3 regions of the Telluria sp. ZB4P36 genome follow, and region 3 is predicted to be linked to each of the others. Evidence: riboswitches for the same ligand, from Rfam matches in the RefSeq annotation. Region 3 holds a riboswitch; each other region holds the start of a gene.
What was found. Region 3 has a riboswitch for thiamine pyrophosphate ahead of thiC (phosphomethylpyrimidine synthase ThiC). Riboswitches for the same ligand answer to the same signal wherever they lie in the genome.

Region 1 (5,708 bases), on a different contig from region 3:
TATTCGAAGCGCAGGCCCAGGTTGCTGCTGTCGGTTTCCACCGGCTTGGTCCAGGGCTGGGCGTTCAGCAGGATCTTGGGCGACACGCCGGTCGGCAGGACTTCGTTGCGCAGCAGCTGGTAGCCGGGCGCGGTGATCTGCGACTTGTGCTGGTGGTCCAGGTCCAGCGCTAGCTGCGCGTTCGGACTGATCTGCCAGTCGAAGGCGCCGGACACGAACTGGCGCTCGCCGTCGGCGCCGCGCACATAGGATTTCAGGTCTTCGGCCGCGGCATTGATGCGGTAGCCGAAACGGCGGTCGTCGAAGCGGCCGCCCAGGTCGATCGCGCCGTGCAGGGTACCGCGTTCGCTCACTTCCACCAGCGTCGAGCGCAGCGGCGCATTGGTCGGGCGCTTGGTGATGAAGTTGACCATGCCGCCCGGCGCCGCGACGCCGGCCTGCAGGCCGGCCAGGCCGCGCAGCACTTCGATGCGTTCCTTGTTCTCCAGCGGGATCTGGGTGTCGGCGGGGATCGCGATCCCGTCCTTGCGGTAGCTGGTGGCGTTGTCGAGGGCGAAACCGCGGATCGAGAACTGCTCGGCATAGCCGACCGCGTTGTAGGCGTCGCCGACCGAGGCGTCGAAGCGCGCGGCGTCGCTCACGTTGCGGATCGACAGGTCCAGCATCTGGGTGCGGTTGATGGCGGTGATCGAGGCCGGGGTGTCGAGCAGGGGCGCGTCGGAGAAGCCGCCGATGCTGGCGCGGTCGCTGGCGATCCAGCGGCTGCCGGTGACGACCACCGAGGCGACGCCTTCGGCTTCCTGGGCGGATACGGAAAAGGCCTGCAGGATGGCGCAGGCAAGAACGGAGTGCTTCAGCTTGAAAGTCATGGTTTGCTCGTCTTCGCGCGCCACGGCAAAGTGGCGCGCTGCTTTTGATAAAAAAGCCGGAGCCAACGTGGGGGAAGGGCAAACAAATGGGGAACTGCGTTGCGCTTTCCTTCGCTGGCATTATCCAGATCAGGTACGAAGGGTATCTCTCACCCGGCAGCGCGTTTGTGCGCGCACCAGGACCCCTAGCGAGGCGGCAGTGTACCACGGACCCGGGCGGGCGTGGTGAATGTGGCAAGGGCCGGCGGCCGGCCCTGTGATTACTTCGGCGCCAGGCTGGACACTTTCAGGTCCAGCACCTTCAGGCGCGCCACGGCATTGCTGTTGCGCGGGTTGAGTTCCAGCGAGCGGCGGTAGCTGCGCACGGCATCTTCCTTGTGGTCCGCCGCTTCCTGCGCTTCGCCCAGGCTGTCGAACAGGTTCGCATCCTCGGGCAGGAGGCGGGTGCCGAAGCTGAAGATGGCGATGGATTCGGCATGCATCCCGTCGCGCAGCAGCTCGTAGCCCCAGGAATTGATCGCGTCCGGACCGAGCTTGAAACTCGCGCCGCGCGCCTGCACGTCCTGATACAGCTCGAAGGCCTGGTCGAAGCCGCGCTCGGCCAGCTGGCTGGCGAAGTTCTCACGGGTCGGCGCCAGGCCGCTGCCGCGTTTCGCTTCGATCGTGATCATGCGCTTCGGTGCGCCGTTGGCCTCGGGTTTGTTGGCCAGGAAGGCATGCGCCGCCTTGTCTCCTTTCAGCTTGGCGTCGAGGAAGCGGCGCACGTACTGCGCCATCCAGCCATGCGCGGCGCGCACTTCGCCGCGGTCGTAGTCGTCGAAATCGCCGGCGCGGGCGAAGCGCAGCCCATCTGCTGCGAAATGATGGTGCAGCATCGGATGCATCGTGGCCACCAGCACGTCGGAGTAAGTCATCCGGTTCAGCAGGCTGAAGGCCGTGCTCTTGTCGCGGCGGTTCAGGTCTTCGATCGACGTGGGGCGCTGCGCCAGGTACAGCAGCGGCACCGGCAGGCGCGCCGGCGTCACATAGGGCACCGCGGCCTTGCCGCCGTCAACGAATTGGGGGAAGTAGCGCACCGACCCGTCGATGCTCACCAGCGCCTTTATCCGGTCATCGCGGGCCGCGGCCATCACGTTCGCCAGGCCGCCCCAGCTGAAACCGGCGACCGCGAGCCGCTCCAGGTCCGCCTGCGGCAGTGCGGCCGCCTGCGCGATCAGCCAGGCGATGTCGGCTGCCTGCGTCTCGAGGCCTTCGATATCGTCCGTCATCGCGCGCGTGCGCGCTCCCTTCGAAGCGCTGGACAGCACGATGTAGCCATGGCTGGCAAGGTATTCGCACAGGTCGGCGTTCTCGGACGCGCTGGCACTGAAGCTGGGGGCGTAGATCACGACCGGGAAACGGCCATCGCGTGCCGGCGCGTCGAGCGCCGCCAGCATCGCTTGCGCCAGCTCCTGCCGCCCGCCTTCGCTGCCGGCCAGCTGGCTGATTTCAAGCGCGCTGCGGCGCTTTACTTGCTCGGGAGAGAGGTCGAAGCCGGACTCGGTGGCGCGGGTGGCAATATAGTCGCCGACGCTGAGCGGCCGTCCGGCGCGCGTGGCCGGGTACCACACCAGCACCTGCATCGGACGCGCCCGTTCGCCGCTCGCCGGCTTGCCGGTGGTGAGCGAGACACGGGTTTTATACACGCGCGCGTGGTCGTACTGCTTGAGTACCTTGAGGCCGACCGGGAGCGGGCCGGGGGCGGGTATCAGGGTAGTGGCGTGGGCTGCGGGCAGGGCGCAGAACAGCAGGGCAGATATGAGGACGATCGGCAGGCGGGTCATGGCGGGTGGAGGCGTGGTCAGGGCGCCCAGTATAGGAGCGGAGCCTGGCGCCATGTCTCTCCAATTCTCACCGCGGCATGGCGCCGCCCACTGACCCTCGGCTCAGGCTTCGGCCGTGGCCGGCGATGTCGCCGCGCGCGCCTGTGCGCTGGCCGCCGGCACCATGTGGCGCAGCATCGTGGTGCGGGTGGAGTCGCCGATGGTGCGCCAGAACTCGCGGCGCTGGGCGGCGCGCTTGCGGTGCTTGGACGGCATGTCGGCCAGCGGCTTCAGGTAGAAGGGCAGGCGGATCAGGTAGCTGCGGCCCGGCATCTCGACGCCGCCCAGGATCTTCCAGAAGCCGTCGTAGGCGTTCTCGAAGTGCTTGACGTCGACGGGGTCGTAGGCGATGTGCGAGGTGCACTTGATGGCCACCACCTGGTCGATGCCCAGCGCCTGGGCCACGCCCTGCATCGCGGCGAAGCAGAAGAAGCTCGGCGAGTTGTTGGGGAAGGCTTCCTCGAAGGCGTCGAAGGCGGCGCCGGAGTCGGTCCAGCGGCCCTGGTTGCGGGTGACGAAGGGCACGGTCGGCAGGTCGACGCCCGCCAGCTGCCCGTCCACCCAGGTATAGGAGAGTCGGTGCAGGTACTTGCCGTCGGCGACCAGCGAGATGGTGAGGTCGCCCTCGGCATCGTGGCGCGGCGCCATCTCAAGGCGCAGCAGGAACTGGTGCGCGCCGCCCTCGTGCTGCGACTCGTGCTGCCACAGCGTGAGCCCGCCGCCGCCGTAAACCGCCTGGTGGTAGGCGTTGCCGAAGGCGCTGTCCTCGAAACGGTAGTGCGACAGCACGCATTGCACGCGCTGGCGCGCACTCAGGTCTTTCGACAGGTAGTTGCGGTGGCTCAGGTGGTGGAACAGGTCGTCGTCGGGGGCGGCCGCGACGAAGCGGCGCACCAGGTCGAGCCGGCACAGGGCCTGGTGCTCGCGCCAGTAGCGCAGCACGCGCAGGCTGCGCACGATACTCAGCATCCACGAAGCGGGCGTGTACTGGCTGCGGCGGGCGAGCCAGCTCTTGGACAGATGAGCGAAGATCATGGTGAGAGCTCCAGTCGGCAGTAAAGTTGCGGGCGCCGGGATGGCGCCACCGTCTTTATCTTTCCCGCCGCTCAGGAGAAGGGCGGGATTGCACAACAGAAATCACATTCTGCCATGCAATAGCCGTGGATGCTAACTGGTGCCTGGATACGACAGAGGGAGGGTAGTGAGGTGAAGGGAACCGCAGCAAAGGGTTGCGTTCATGTTGTCTCTCTCTTGATCGGCTTTTTGCGTCTTTTTGCGACTTTTTGTTTTCGCCCGACAGGCAACGCAAGATTACCATGTTTGTGCGGCGACACGCTTCCGATTCATCATCGATAATTGCGCCAAACCGAAGCAGACCGGAGGTGCGAGATGGCGTATGAACTTTTTTACTGGCCGGGTATCCAGGGACGCGGGGAGTTCGTCCGGCTCGCCCTGGAAGAAGCCGGGGCGGAATACGTGGACGTGGCGCGCCGCGCGGGCGGCATGGACCTGCTGCTGTCGGCGCTCGACACCGAAGCCCATCCCTCGTTCGCGCCGCCTTTCCTGCGCGCCGGCGAGCTGACCATCGGCCAGGTCGCCAACATCCTGCTCTACCTGGGCGAGCAGCATGCGCTGGCGCCGCGCAGCGATCCGGGCCGGCTGTGGACCCACCAGCTGCAGCTGACCATCGCCGACCTGGTCGCCGAGATCCACGACACCCACCACCCGATCGCCACCTCGCTGTACTACGAAGACCAGAAGCCGGAAGCGCAGCGCCGCGCCGCCGACTTCATCGAGACCCGCCTGCCCAAGTTCTTCGGCTATTTCTCGCGCATCCTCAGCAACCCCGAGCAGCGCGACTGGCTGGTGGGCGACAAGCCGACCTATGCCGACCTGTCGCTGTTCCAGGTGATCGAGGGCCTGCGCTACGCCTTCCCGAACGCGATGAAGCGGCTCGAGGGTGACTACCCGGCATTGGTCGCGCTGCGCAATCGCGTGGCCGCGCGTCCCAACATCGCCGCCTACCTGGCCTCGCCGCGGCGGATCCCGTTCAACCAGAACGGGATCTTCCGCCACTATCCCGAACTGGACGAATAATCAGTCCCATCGAGGCGCGATGAATCCTTTGGATTAATGGGTGGCGACGGCGCTGGTCGGCATGGCTTTCGCGGGCAGGCCGTCGCGGCGGTCGAGCCGGCGCGCCAGTGTGGTAAGCAGGAAGGCCCCAAGCACGATCAGGGCGCCGATCCAGGGCGTGGCCATCAGGCCGAAGCGGGCGACGATGATCCCGCCGCCCCAGGCGCCGAGCGCGATGCCGACGTTGAAGGCGGCGATGTTCAGGCCGGAAGCCACGTCCACCGCCTGCGGCGCATCGCGTTCGGCGCGCTGCACCACGTAGACCTGCAGGCCGGGCACATTGCCGAAGGCGACCGCGCCCCAGGCCAGCACGGTGGCCAGCACCAGCCATTTGTTCGGCGCCGTAAAGCCCAGCACGAGCAGCACCAGGGCCAGCAGGGCGAACACGATCTGCAGCGCCGGCAGCGGACCCTTGCGGTCGGCCAGATTGCCGCCCCAGATGTTCCCGGCCGCGACCGAGACGCCGTAGACCAGCATCACCAGGCTGACGCTCGACGCGGCAAAACCGGACACCTCCTGCAGGATCGGCGCCAGGTAGGTGAAGGCGATGAAGGAGCCGCCGTAGCCGAGCGTGGTCATGGCATACACCAGCAGCAGGCGCGGCTTCTTCAGCACCGCGAGCTGGGTCGGCAGGCCGGCGGGCTTGCTGCCGGCGATATTGGCCGGCACCAGGATCCAGCTGCCGATCATGGCAACTACCCCCAGCAGCGACACCGCGAGGAAGCTCGCCTGCCAGCCGAAGTGCTGGCCGATGAAGGTCCCGAGCGGCACGCCGGTGACCAGGGCCACGGTCAGGCCGGTGAACATCAGGGCGATCGCGCTCGCGGCTTTCTCCTTCGGC
Region 2 (5,708 bases), on a different contig from region 3:
CCGTAGGGTAAGTTCATGGCAATCTTAACGGATTGGCAAAAACGGTGACGGACGCTAAGCCCGGCCCTGTCTGTTTTGGGGAGCTGACGCGGCGCGCGGTTTTATGCCAGAATTCGCGGTTTCCCCTGTCCACGAACCCCGATCATGCCTACCAACGACACCGCGCTCGTCCTCTTCAGCGGCGGCCAGGATTCCACCACTTGCCTCGCCTGGGCCCTGCAGCGCTATGCGCGCGTGGAGACCATCGGCTTCGACTACGGCCAGCGCCACGCCATCGAGCTGGAAGTGCGCCCGACCCTGCTGTCCAAAATGCGCGCACTCAATCCGGACTGGGATGCCAGGCTGGGCGAGGACCACATGACCGACCTGTCCCTGATCTCGAAGATCTCGGACACGGCCCTGACCAGCAACGTGGCCATCGCGATGCAGGAAAACGGCTTGCCGAACACCTTCGTGCCGGGCCGGAACCTGCTGTTCATGACGGTGGCGGCCACGGTGGCCTACCGCCGCGGCCTGACCGTGCTGGTGGGCGGCATGTGCGAAACCGATTTCTCGGGCTATCCGGACTGCCGCGACGACACCATGAAGGCGCTGCAGGTGGCGCTGAACCTCGGCATGGCCACGCGCCTGAAGGTCGAGACTCCCCTGATGTGGATCGACAAGGCAGAAACCTGGCAGCTGGCCCAGGATTGCGGCGGCGAGGCGCTGGTGGACCTGATCCGCTTCGACACCCACACCTGCTACCTGGGCGAGCGCGGCGCCGCGCACCCGTGGGGGCACGGCTGCGGCACCTGCCCGGCCTGTGCGCTGCGGGCGCGCGGCTACGCGCAGTACGTGGCGGGCAAGGGGGCCTGAACGGGCCTGCCTACTTCGCGGCGCGCAGGAACTCGGCTTCCTGGCGCCCGTTCATCAGCTCCCACTCCGGCATGCGGTTGGCCCGCAGGATCTTGCCGGCCCTGGCATACACCAGGTACATATCGCCGGTGCCGTTCGCGCGCGGCAGGCTGGCGCGGATGTCGCTCCCGCAGCCGATGACGACCCGGGTCTTGTCCCTGGTAAAGCTCAGCACCTGCTGCGCCGCGTACTTCCCCTTGATGTCGTCGACCAGGTCGAAGGTGGCTCCGTAGACCTGCACGAGGTGGGGGATCGGCGAGCTTGAGGGCAGGGTCTCTTCGTGGGACGTGAGCATGGCGATGCGCCCGACGAAGACCAGGTCCGCTTCGTCCCTCAGCGCCAGCAACTGCGCCTTCGTCTCGGCCACGACTTCCTGCTGCCTGCGGGCGGCTTCCTCCGGCGTGTACACCCGGCATGCCGAGGCTGGAATCGCAGTTGCGCCGGCCACGAGGAGCAGCGCTGCGAGGAAGGTCTTTGCGGGAGAGTTCATGGCGATGGAGGCGGAATCACGATACCGCCATGATGCCTGATCCGCGCGCCGGAAAATGCGCGGAAGTTCACAGCGCCATCCATCACGCCGGCAGCCGCGCCACGACCTTGATCTCGAACTGGAAGCCGTACAGCCAGGTCACCCCGACCGCCGTGACAGTCGGGTAGGGCGCCTCGCCCCAGTAGTCCCGCGCCACTTCCCAGATGCGTTCGAACTTCGATTCCGGATCGACGATGAACAGGGTCACGTCGGCCACGTCCCGGAAGCTGCAGCCGCCCGCCGCCAGCACGGCGTTCAGGTTCTGGAAAGCCAGCCGCACCTGCGCGTCCAGCTCCGGTTCGGGCGAGCCGTCCTCGCGGCTGCCGACCTGTCCCGACACGAACAGGAAGCCGTTCGACCGCACCGCCGGCGAATAGCGGTTCTTTTCATACAGGGCCTGGCGGCCCGTGGGGAAGATGACGTCACGCATGGTTTGCTCCTTCTGTGGATGATGAGAGGAGCTTAACGCTGGAATTTGTTGCGATAAACAGGCAAATCGGCGCAACACTGTTTGTATAATCGTGACAATTCAGCGAGGGAGCAGCAGGATGGACAGGTTCGACGGCATGCGCGCATTCGTCCGGGTCGTGGAAGCGGGCAGTTTTACGAAGGCGGCCGAGACCCTCGGCATGAGCCGCACCAGCGTCACCCAGCTGGTGCAGCAGCTGGAAAGCCACTTGCGCCTCAAGCTGCTCAACCGCACGACGCGCAAGGTCAACGTGACGCTCGATGGCGCCGCCTACTACGAGCGCGTGGTGCGCCTGCTGGCCGACCTGCACGACATCGAGAACAACCTGCCGGGCGCTTCCCCGGCGCCGCGCGGCCTGCTGCGGGTGGACGTGCCCAGTCCCTTCGCCAACATGATCCTGGTACCGGCGCTGCCGGCCTTCCATGCGCGCTATCCCGAGATCCGGTTCGACCTGGGCGCCAGCGACCGCAAGGTCGACCTGATCGGCGAGAACGTCGACTGCGTGGTGCGCGGCGGCAGGATTACCGACGAATCGCTGGTGGCGCGCCACGTCGGCGACCTGCAGCTTGGCGTGTACGCGGCGCCATCCTACCTGGCGCAGGCCGGCACACCGGCGCATCCCCTGGCGCTGCAGGATGCGCCTCATTACATCGTGCGCTTTCGCTGGTCCAACGGCCTGCCCTATGCCATGCACCGCGGCGGCGAGACCGTCAAGATCGCGGGACGCTACGTGCTGGCGATCGACGACGGCAACGCCTACCTGACCGCCGGACTGGCCGGCCTGGGCGCGCTATGGCTGCCGGATTACATGGCCCGGGACCATGCGGCGAGCGGCGCCCTGGTGCGGCTCTTTCCCGACTGGCGCATCGATCCGATGCCGCTCTACGTGGCTTATCCGCCCAACCGCTATCTCGGCAAGGCACTGCGCGTGTTCATCGACTGGATCGCCGAGTTGATGCTGCCCGAAACGTGAAAACGGCCGGGAAGGCCGGCCGTTTCAAGGAATGCTCTCAGCCCGGCTTGCGCGGCGGCTTGTTGCCCGCCTGCGGGGCCGGCTGCGCGGCCGGCCCCTGCACGTGGCCCTGCACGGAACCGTTGTCGGCAAGCCCGTCGAACTGCATGCTGGCACCGCTGCCGGCGTTCGCGTTGGCGCGCTCGGCATGCAGGTTCGCCGCGGCATGGACATGGCCGTTGCCACCGCCGTTGCCGCGTTGCGCATCGACCGGCTGGAAGGGATCGCGGAAGGTCTTCAGGACTTCTTCCTGCTGGCGCATGCTGCGCGCGCTTTCTTCGGCGGCGGCGCGCGTCACGTCGTCCGCCAGGGCGTGGGCGGTGCGCGAGGTTTCCGGACCGTGCTGCTCGGCGACGCGGGCCAGTTCGACGTGGACCTCGGCCGCCAGGCGCGAGAGATGCTGCTGGTAGGCGCGCAGCTTGTCGGAAGCCGGCTGGGCATGGGCCGCGGCCGCACCCATGGCATCGAAGGGACGCTCGCTCGACAGCATGCGCTTGCCGGCGTTCATGGTTTCTTCGATCATGCTCTGGCTGAGCTTGAGGTTGGCTTCGCACACGGCCTGGAAGGAGCCGGTCAGGGTCTTGTTGAGGTCATTGAACCAGGCGAGCTGGGAATCCACATGGGAGCGGAGGGCGGGATTGCTGGAAGGGGAATAAGGGAACATGGGGAGGTCCTTGTCGGTGTCGAGCCGCGTGAGGGCACGGTCCCGATGGATCGGGAGCGGCAGGAGGGCGGGTCGAGGAGAGGCAGCGGATTGCTGCGAAGATGCAGGATCGGAAAAGCATCGAGCGAACACAGGACACTATGCGCCCCTTTTGGCGCGCACGGGACGAATCGGCAAAAGTATTTGCGCGTCGTTCTCCGCGGACACATTTGGAACGCGATAGAATGCTTGCGCCCGACAAGGGCAAACGCTAGGGGTCCTGCGCCGCGCGAACGCGCGTCGTGGGTGAGAGATACCCTCGGAACCTGATCTGGATAATGCCGGCGAAGGGAAGCGTGGCGATCCCGGTCATGCCGCATCCAACCACTCCCTTGCCCGCTCCTGCCCAGGCGCCCGAGACGCAGACAAGGATCCGATGAAAGTCATTGTGCTGGGAGCCGGCGTGGTCGGCACGGCCTGCGCATGGTACTTGCGGCAGGCAGGGCATGAGGTCACCGTGCTCGATCGCCAGCCGGGGCCGGCGCAGGAAACAAGCTTTGCGAACGGTTGCCAGATTTCGGTATCGCATGCCGAGCCCTGGGCCAACCCTGCCGGCCTGTTGAAGGTCCTGCGCTCGCTCGGCCGCGAAGACGCACCGCTGCTGTTCCGCCTGCGCGCCGATCCGCTGCAATGGCGCTGGTGCCTGCAGTTCGTGCGCGAATGCCGCCCTGCGCGGGTGGCCGCCAACCTGCGCCGGATCGTCGCCATCGCCGATTACAGCCGCCGCAGCCTGCAGGCCCTGCGTGCCGAGACCGGAATCGACTACGATCACCTGGCGCGCGGCATCCTGCATGTGTACACCGACCAGCGCGAGTTCGACCGGGCCTGCCGTGCCGCGGCGGCGATGCGCGACCTGGGCTGCCCGCGCATGACGATCGGTGCCGATGAGGTGCTGCGCATCGAACCCGCGCTGGCCGGAGCGCGGGTCCGGCTGGTGGGCGGCGACTTTACCGCCAGCGACGAGTCGGGCGACGTCCACGCCTTCACTGCGCAACTGGCAGCGAGGGGTGAGGCGGCGGGCATCCGCTTCCGCTACAACACGAGCGTGACGCGCCTGCTGGCCGAGGCGGGAAAGATCAGCGGCGTGGAGCACATCGACGGTGAAGGCCGGCACGGAGTGCTGAACGCGGACGCCTTCGTCGTCGCACTCGGCAGTTTTTCGGCCGGCTTGCTGGCGCCGCTGGGTATCCGGCTGATGATCTATCCCGGCAAGGGCTACTCGGCGACCTATCCAGTCATCGACGCGGCCGCGGCGCCGACGGTGTCGCTCACCGACGACGGCCACAAACTGGTGCTGTCGCGGCTCGGCGCGCGCCTGCGCGTGGCCGGCACTTGCGAGCTCGACGGCTATTCGCGCGCGCTGAACACGGTGCGCTGCGAGGCGATTACCCGGCGCGTGCGCGAACTCTTCCCCGGCGCCTGCGATTACGATCGTGCGCGCTACTGGGCCGGCCTGCGGCCCCTGACGCCCTCGAACGTCCCCTACATCGGCGCGACGCGCTATGCGAACCTGTACCTGAATACCGGGCACGGCACGCTGGGCTGGACCATGGCCTGCGGCTCCGGGCGGGCGCTGGCCGATCTCATCTCGGGCCGCAAGCCCGAGCTGCACGTCGCTTTTTCCGGGCCAGACACGATCCGGTAAGATGCCGGGGTCGATATCGCATTCCCGTTCGCCATGCCAGCCACCCGCCAGGCCCCGCTCATCCTGTTCCTTGCGTTTCCCGGGACGGGTCTGCTCGACCTGACCGGTCCGCAGACCGTCTTCTGGGCCGCCCAACGGCACATGGGCGGGCGCGACCTGCTTCCCTACGAATTGCAGACGGTGAGCCTGCACGGCGGCCCGGTGCGCACCGAAGAAGGCGTCGTGATCGACACGCTGCCCGTGTCCGCGTTCGGCCAGCGCGCCATCGACACGATCGTCGTACCCGGATCGTCCGGCATCGCCGGGCTCCTGGGTCAGCTGGATGCGAGCGTCGACTGGCTGCGGCATGCGGCGCCGCGCGCGCGGCGCACCGCATCGGTCTGCACCGGCGCCTTCCTGCTGGCCCAGGCCGGCCTGCTGGACGGCAGGCGCGCCGCCACGCACTGGGCCATGTCG
Region 3 (5,708 bases):
TCGGCTCGATGACGACGCCGGTGCGGTCGCCGCGCGGCACCATCAGCTTGTGCGGCTTGACCTGCTCCAGCAGGCCCTGGGCGTCGAGGTCGGCGACGATCTGCTTGCGCGCGGCGAAGCGGTCCAGGCCCTGGTAGGGGCTCGGGCCGTTCTCGTTGATCTTGGCGTCGAGCGTGAAGATATTGATCGGGGCTAGGTTGGCGCGCTGGCCGACCGCGTAGTCGTTGAAGTCGTGGGCCGGGGTGATCTTGACGCAGCCGGTGCCGAATTCCTTGTCCACGTAGCTGTCCGCGATGACCGGGATCTGGCGGCCGGTCAGGGGCAGGGTGAGCAGCTTGCCGTGCAGGTGGGCGTAGCGCTCGTCGGTCGGGTCCACCGCCACGGCGACGTCGCCCAGCATGGTTTCAGGACGGGTGGTGGCGACGGTCAGGTGGCCCGAGCCGTCCGCCAGCGGGTACTTGATGTACCACATCGAGCCGTCTTCTTCCTGCGAGTCGACTTCCAGGTCGGATACCGCCGTGCCCAGCACCGGGTCCCAGTTGACCAGGCGCTTGCCGCGGTAGATCAGGCCCTGTTCGAACAGGCGCACGAAGACTTCCGAGACGACCTTGGAGCGGGTCTCGTCCATCGTGAAGTACTCGCGCTGCCAGTCGGGCGAGGTACCCATGCGGCGCATCTGGCCGGTGATGGTGTTGCCCGACTGTTCCTTCCACTCCCAGACCTTCTCGACGAAGGCTTCGCGGCCCAGGTCGTGGCGCGAGATCTTCTGGGCGTCGAGCTGGCGCTCCACCACGATCTGGGTGGCGATGCCGGCGTGGTCGGTGCCCGGGATCCAGGCGGTGTTGTAGCCGCGCATGCGGTAATAGCGGGTCAGGCCGTCCATGACGGTCTGGTTGAAGGCGTGACCCATGTGCAGGGTCCCCGTCACGTTCGGCGGCGGCAGCTGGATGCTGAACGACGGCTTGCCGTCTTCCATGCTGGCGGTGAAGTAACCGCGCTGCTCCCATTCGGTGCGCCAGTATTGTTCAATGTCTGCAGGCTCGAAAGACTTGGCTAATTCCATGATGTAGTGGCGTTGGTCGATAGTTAACGTTCGAAAACGACCATTATAGAGTAGGAGTCAGCCGGTGCGTTCGGCCAGGCCCACTGTCAGCCGACTTCGCCCATATGCTGTGGTTATGGATTGATAATCTTTACACATAAATAAACATGGGGCTATAATCCGCTCGCTGCCGACGGGCAGCAAACGCTAGGGGTCCTGCCGGCGCGCAAAGCGCCAGGCGGGTGAGAAATACCCTCTGAACCTGATCTGGATAATGCCAGCGAAGGGAAGCTTCAAAGACATCGGCCGTGTCCGCACGCGCTTGCCGTCTGCGCCTCCTTTGCTGGCTCCTCAACAAGGAGCCACATGAATGCACCACTGAACGCATCACTTCGATTCGACGCCGCGACCGCCATGGTCGACAGCGCCGCCATCGAACCCTTCCCGAACTCGCGCAAGGTCTACATCGAAGGCAGCCGGCCCGACATCCGCGTCCCGATGCGCGAAATCAGCCAGTCGCCCACGCCCGACAGCTTCGGCGGCGAGCCGAACCCACCGCTGTTCGTCTACGACACCTCGGGCCCGTACACGGATCCGACCGCCAGCATCGACGTGCGCCGCGGCCTGGCGACGCCGCGCCTGCCCTGGATCGTCGAGCGCGGCGATACCGAGGAGCTGGCCGGCCCCACCTCCGACTATGGCAAGGCGCGCCTGGCCGATCCGGCGCTCGAGGCACTGCGCTTCGAGCTGCAGCGCACGCCGCGCCGCGCGCGTGCCGGGCGCAACGTCACCCAGATGCACTATGCGCGCCAGGGCATCGTCACGCCCGAGATGGAATTCGTCGCCCTGCGCGAAAACCTGCGCCGCAAGGAATACCTGGCCTCGCTCATCGAGTCGGGCCCGGTGGGCGAGCGCATGGCCGGCCTGCTGGCGCGCCAGCATCCGGGCCAGTCCTTCGGCGCCAGCATCCCCTGCGAGATCACGCCCGAATTCGTGCGCGAAGAGATCGCCCGCGGCCGTGCCATCATCCCGGCCAACATCAACCATCCGGAAAGCGAGCCGATGATCATCGGGCGCAACTTCCTGGTGAAGATCAATGCCAACATCGGCAACTCGGCCGTGACCTCGTCAATCGGCGAGGAAGTGGAGAAGATGACCTGGGCGATCCGCTGGGGCGCCGACAACGTGATGGACCTCTCGACCGGCAAGCACATCCATGAGACGCGCGAGTGGATCATCCGGAACTCGCCGGTGCCGATCGGGACGGTGCCGCTCTACCAGGCGCTGGAAAAGGTCGGCGGCAAGGCCGAGGAACTCACTTGGGAGATCTACCGCGATACCCTGATCGAGCAGGCGGAGCAGGGCGTCGACTACTTCACCATCCACGCCGGCGTGCGCCTGGCCTACGTGCCGATGACGGCCAAACGCCTGACGGGCATCGTGTCGCGCGGCGGTTCCATCATGGCCAAGTGGTGCCTGGCCCACCACAAGGAATCCTTCCTGTACACGCATTTCGAAGACATCTGCGAGATCATGAAGGCCTACGACGTGTCCTTCAGCCTGGGCGACGGCCTGCGCCCGGGCTCGATCTACGACGCCAACGACGAAGCCCAGCTGGCCGAGCTGAAGACGCTCGGCGAACTGACGCAAACCGCATGGAAGCACGACGTGCAGACCATGATCGAAGGGCCCGGCCACGTGCCGCTGCACCTGATCAGGGAAAACATGGACCTGCAGCTGGAGCAGTGCAGCGAAGCGCCGTTCTATACCCTGGGGCCGCTCACCACCGACATCGCGCCGGGCTACGACCACATCACCTCGGGCATCGGCGCCGCCACCATCGGCTGGTACGGCACCGCCATGCTGTGCTACGTCACGCCCAAGGAGCACCTGGGCCTGCCGGACAAGGCGGACGTCAAGGACGGCATCATCACCTACAAGATCGCCGCCCATGCGGCCGACCTGGCCAAGGGCCATCCGGGCGCCCAGATGCGCGACAACGCCTTGTCGAAAGCGCGCTTCGAGTTCCGCTGGGAAGACCAGTTCAACCTCGGCCTCGACCCGGACAAGGCGCGCTCCTTCCACGACGAGACCCTGCCCAAGGATTCCGCCAAGGTGGCCCATTTCTGCTCGATGTGCGGCCCGCACTTCTGCTCGATGAAGATCACGCAGGAAGTCCGCGAGTACGCGGCGCAGGGGATGCAGGAAAAGGCGATCGAGTTCGTGCGCGGCGGCGCGAAACTGTACCGGGAGGTCTGATGACGGAGATTGAACTGAACGGCGCTCCCTACTGCCTGCCGGTCGGGCACTCGCTGCAGGACCTGACCGGCCAGCTCGGCGTCGCGGAACAGGCGGTGGCTGTCGCGGTCAACCGCGAAGTGGTGCCGCGTGCCCAGTGGCCGCATCACCGCTTGCAGGCCCGCGACCGGGTCGACATCGTGCGCGCCATCGGCGGCGGATAAGAAGGAGACAGAACATGAATGCAACGACTGAACAAGACTGCCTCACCATCGCCGGCCGCCGGTACGGCTCGCGCCTGCTGGTCGGCAGCGGCAAGTACCGCGACCTGGCGCAGACGCGCGAGGCGACGCTGGCGGCGGGCGCCGAGATCGTCACGGTGGCGATCCGGCGCGTGAACATCGGCCAGGACCCGAACGCCCCGAGCCTGCTGGATGTGCTGCCGCCCGACGAGTTCACCATCCTGCCGAATACCGCCGGCTGCTACACGGCCAAGGACGCGGTCTACACCCTGCAGATGGCGCGCGAACTGCTGGGCGGGCGCAAGCTCGTCAAGCTGGAAGTGCTGGGCGACGAGAAGACCCTGTTCCCGCAGATGCCCGAGACGATCAAGGCCGCCGAGACCCTGGTGCGCGACGGCTTCGACGTCATGGTCTATTGCAGCGACGACCCGGTGCAGGCGCGCATCCTGCAGGAGATCGGCTGCGTGGCCGTGATGCCCCTGGCCTCGCTGATCGGCTCGGGCATGGGCATCCTCAATCCCTGGAACCTGAAGCTCATCATCGAGAACGCGAGCGTGCCGGTGCTGGTCGATGCCGGCGTCGGCACGGCTTCGGATGCCGCCATCGCGATGGAGCTCGGCTGCGACGGCGTGCTGATGAACACCGCGATCGCCGCGGCGGGCGATCCGGTGCGCATGGCGCGCGCGATGCGGCATGCCGTCATCGCCGGCCGCGAAGCGCACCTGGCCGGCCGCATGCCGAAGCGCTTCGCCGCTTCGCCTTCGTCGCCTCACGAGGGTGTCGTCACCTGATGGTGCCGACCGTTCTCGTGTTCGCCGGGCTCGATCCGGGCGGGGGAGCCGGGCTGGCGGCGGACATCGCCGCCATCGGCGCGCTCGGCGGCCATGCGCTGCCGGTGGCGACCGCGCTGACCGTGCAGGACAACAACCGGGTGCACGAGGTGCAGCCGGTCGACACCGGCCTGATGGTGCGCCAGGCCGATGTCCTGATCGATTCCTTCAGCATCGATGCGGTCAAGATCGGCATTCCCGGCAGCCGCGAGAACGCGGCCGCCATCGCCCGGCTGCTGCGCCAGCTGCGCGCCGCCGACCCGGGCCTGCCGGTGGTGCTCGACCCGGTGCTGGCCAGCGGCCATGGCGATGCGCTCGGCAAGGGCGACGCCGTCGCCGCGCTGGCCGGGCTGCTGCCGCTGGCCACCGTGCTGGTGCCGAACCTGCCGGAAGCGCGGGCGCTGGGCGCCGTGCCCTGCGAGCACGTGCTGGTCACGGGTGGCCACGGCGATGGCGACATCATCATCAACCGCTGGCTGCGCGACGGGGTCGAGCAGCGCGTCTGGCACCTGCCGCGCCTGCCTCACAGCTACCATGGCAGCGGCTGCACCCTGGCCGCCGCCATCGCGGCGCGCCTGGCCCTCGGCGATCCTGTCGGGCAGGCGCTCGAACACGCCCAGGACTACTGCCATCAGGCGCTGGCGCACGCCTTCTGGATCGGGCCGGGGCAGCGTATCCCGCGCCGGATCCTCCATACCCATTGAGCGCACTGAAAGGACCACCTTGAAAAAGCACTTCCTACGCGGCCTGTACCTGGTCACACCCGACTGGGACGATACCGAACGCCTGCTCACGGTCACCGACCTGGCCCTGATGGCCGGCGCCTCGATGGTGCAGTACCGCCACAAGAGCGCCGGCCCGGCCTTGCGGGCGGAGCAGGGCGCGGCCCTGCTGGCGCTGTGCCGCAGCCATGGCCGGCCGCTGGTGATCAACGACCACATCGACCTGTGCCGCGACCTCGATGCCGATGGCGTCCACGTCGGCGGCCTCGACGTGCCTGTGGCGCAGGCCCGCGCCGTGCTCGGGCCGGACAAGATCGTCGGCGCATCGTGCTACGGCGAGCTGAAACTGGCCGAGGCGGCCCAGCAGGCCGGCGCCAGCTACGTGGCCTTCGGCGGCTTCTATCCCTCGCCGGTCAAGAAATACACCTTCGTCACGCCGCCGGAACTGATCGAGGTCTGGCGCGACCGGGTGTCGCTGCCGATGGTGGTGATCGGCGGCATGACGCCGTCGAATGCCGCGCCGCTGGTGCGGCGCGGGGCGGGGATGGTGGCGGCGATCACCAGCGTGTATGCGGCCGAGGACCCGGAAGCCGCGGTGCGCGAGTTCTGCGCGCTGTTCCGGCACGCCTGATCC

Region 1: it holds a riboswitch for thiamine pyrophosphate, as region 3 does, so the genes downstream of both, AC56LK_RS00185 (TonB-dependent siderophore receptor) here and thiC (phosphomethylpyrimidine synthase ThiC) in region 3, are expected to answer to the same signal.
Region 2: it holds a riboswitch for thiamine pyrophosphate, as region 3 does, so the genes downstream of both, AC56LK_RS21205 (D-amino acid dehydrogenase) here and thiC (phosphomethylpyrimidine synthase ThiC) in region 3, are expected to answer to the same signal.

What each region holds. Positions count from the first base shown of each region.
Region 1 is NZ_JCASIE010000001.1:32,131-37,838, reverse strand. Features, by position in the region: gene AC56LK_RS00185 (TonB-dependent siderophore receptor) at 1-869, opposite strand, end outside; TPP riboswitch at 959-1,066, opposite strand; gene AC56LK_RS00180 (CocE/NonD family hydrolase) at 1,130-2,746, opposite strand; gene AC56LK_RS00175 (DUF535 family protein) at 2,795-3,766, opposite strand; gene AC56LK_RS00170 (glutathione S-transferase) at 4,121-4,828, shown strand; gene AC56LK_RS00165 (MFS transporter) at 4,862-5,708, opposite strand, start outside.
Region 2 is NZ_JCASIE010000021.1:2,113-7,820, reverse strand. Features, by position in the region: gene queC (7-cyano-7-deazaguanine synthase QueC) at 145-855, shown strand; gene AC56LK_RS21225 (hypothetical protein) at 866-1,384, opposite strand; gene AC56LK_RS21220 (RidA family protein) at 1,467-1,853, opposite strand; gene AC56LK_RS21215 (LysR family transcriptional regulator) at 1,972-2,865, shown strand; gene AC56LK_RS21210 (phasin family protein) at 2,903-3,568, opposite strand; TPP riboswitch at 3,811-3,917, shown strand; gene AC56LK_RS21205 (D-amino acid dehydrogenase) at 3,879-5,252, shown strand; gene AC56LK_RS21200 (GlxA family transcriptional regulator) at 5,286-5,708, shown strand, end outside.
Region 3 is NZ_JCASIE010000003.1:453,385-459,092, reverse strand. Features, by position in the region: gene AC56LK_RS07350 (valine--tRNA ligase) at 1-1,063, opposite strand, end outside; TPP riboswitch at 1,242-1,348, shown strand; gene thiC (phosphomethylpyrimidine synthase ThiC) at 1,409-3,301, shown strand; gene thiS (sulfur carrier protein ThiS) at 3,301-3,504, shown strand; gene AC56LK_RS07335 (thiazole synthase) at 3,519-4,313, shown strand; gene thiD (bifunctional hydroxymethylpyrimidine kinase/phosphomethylpyrimidine kinase) at 4,313-5,056, shown strand; gene thiE (thiamine phosphate synthase) at 5,076-5,705, shown strand.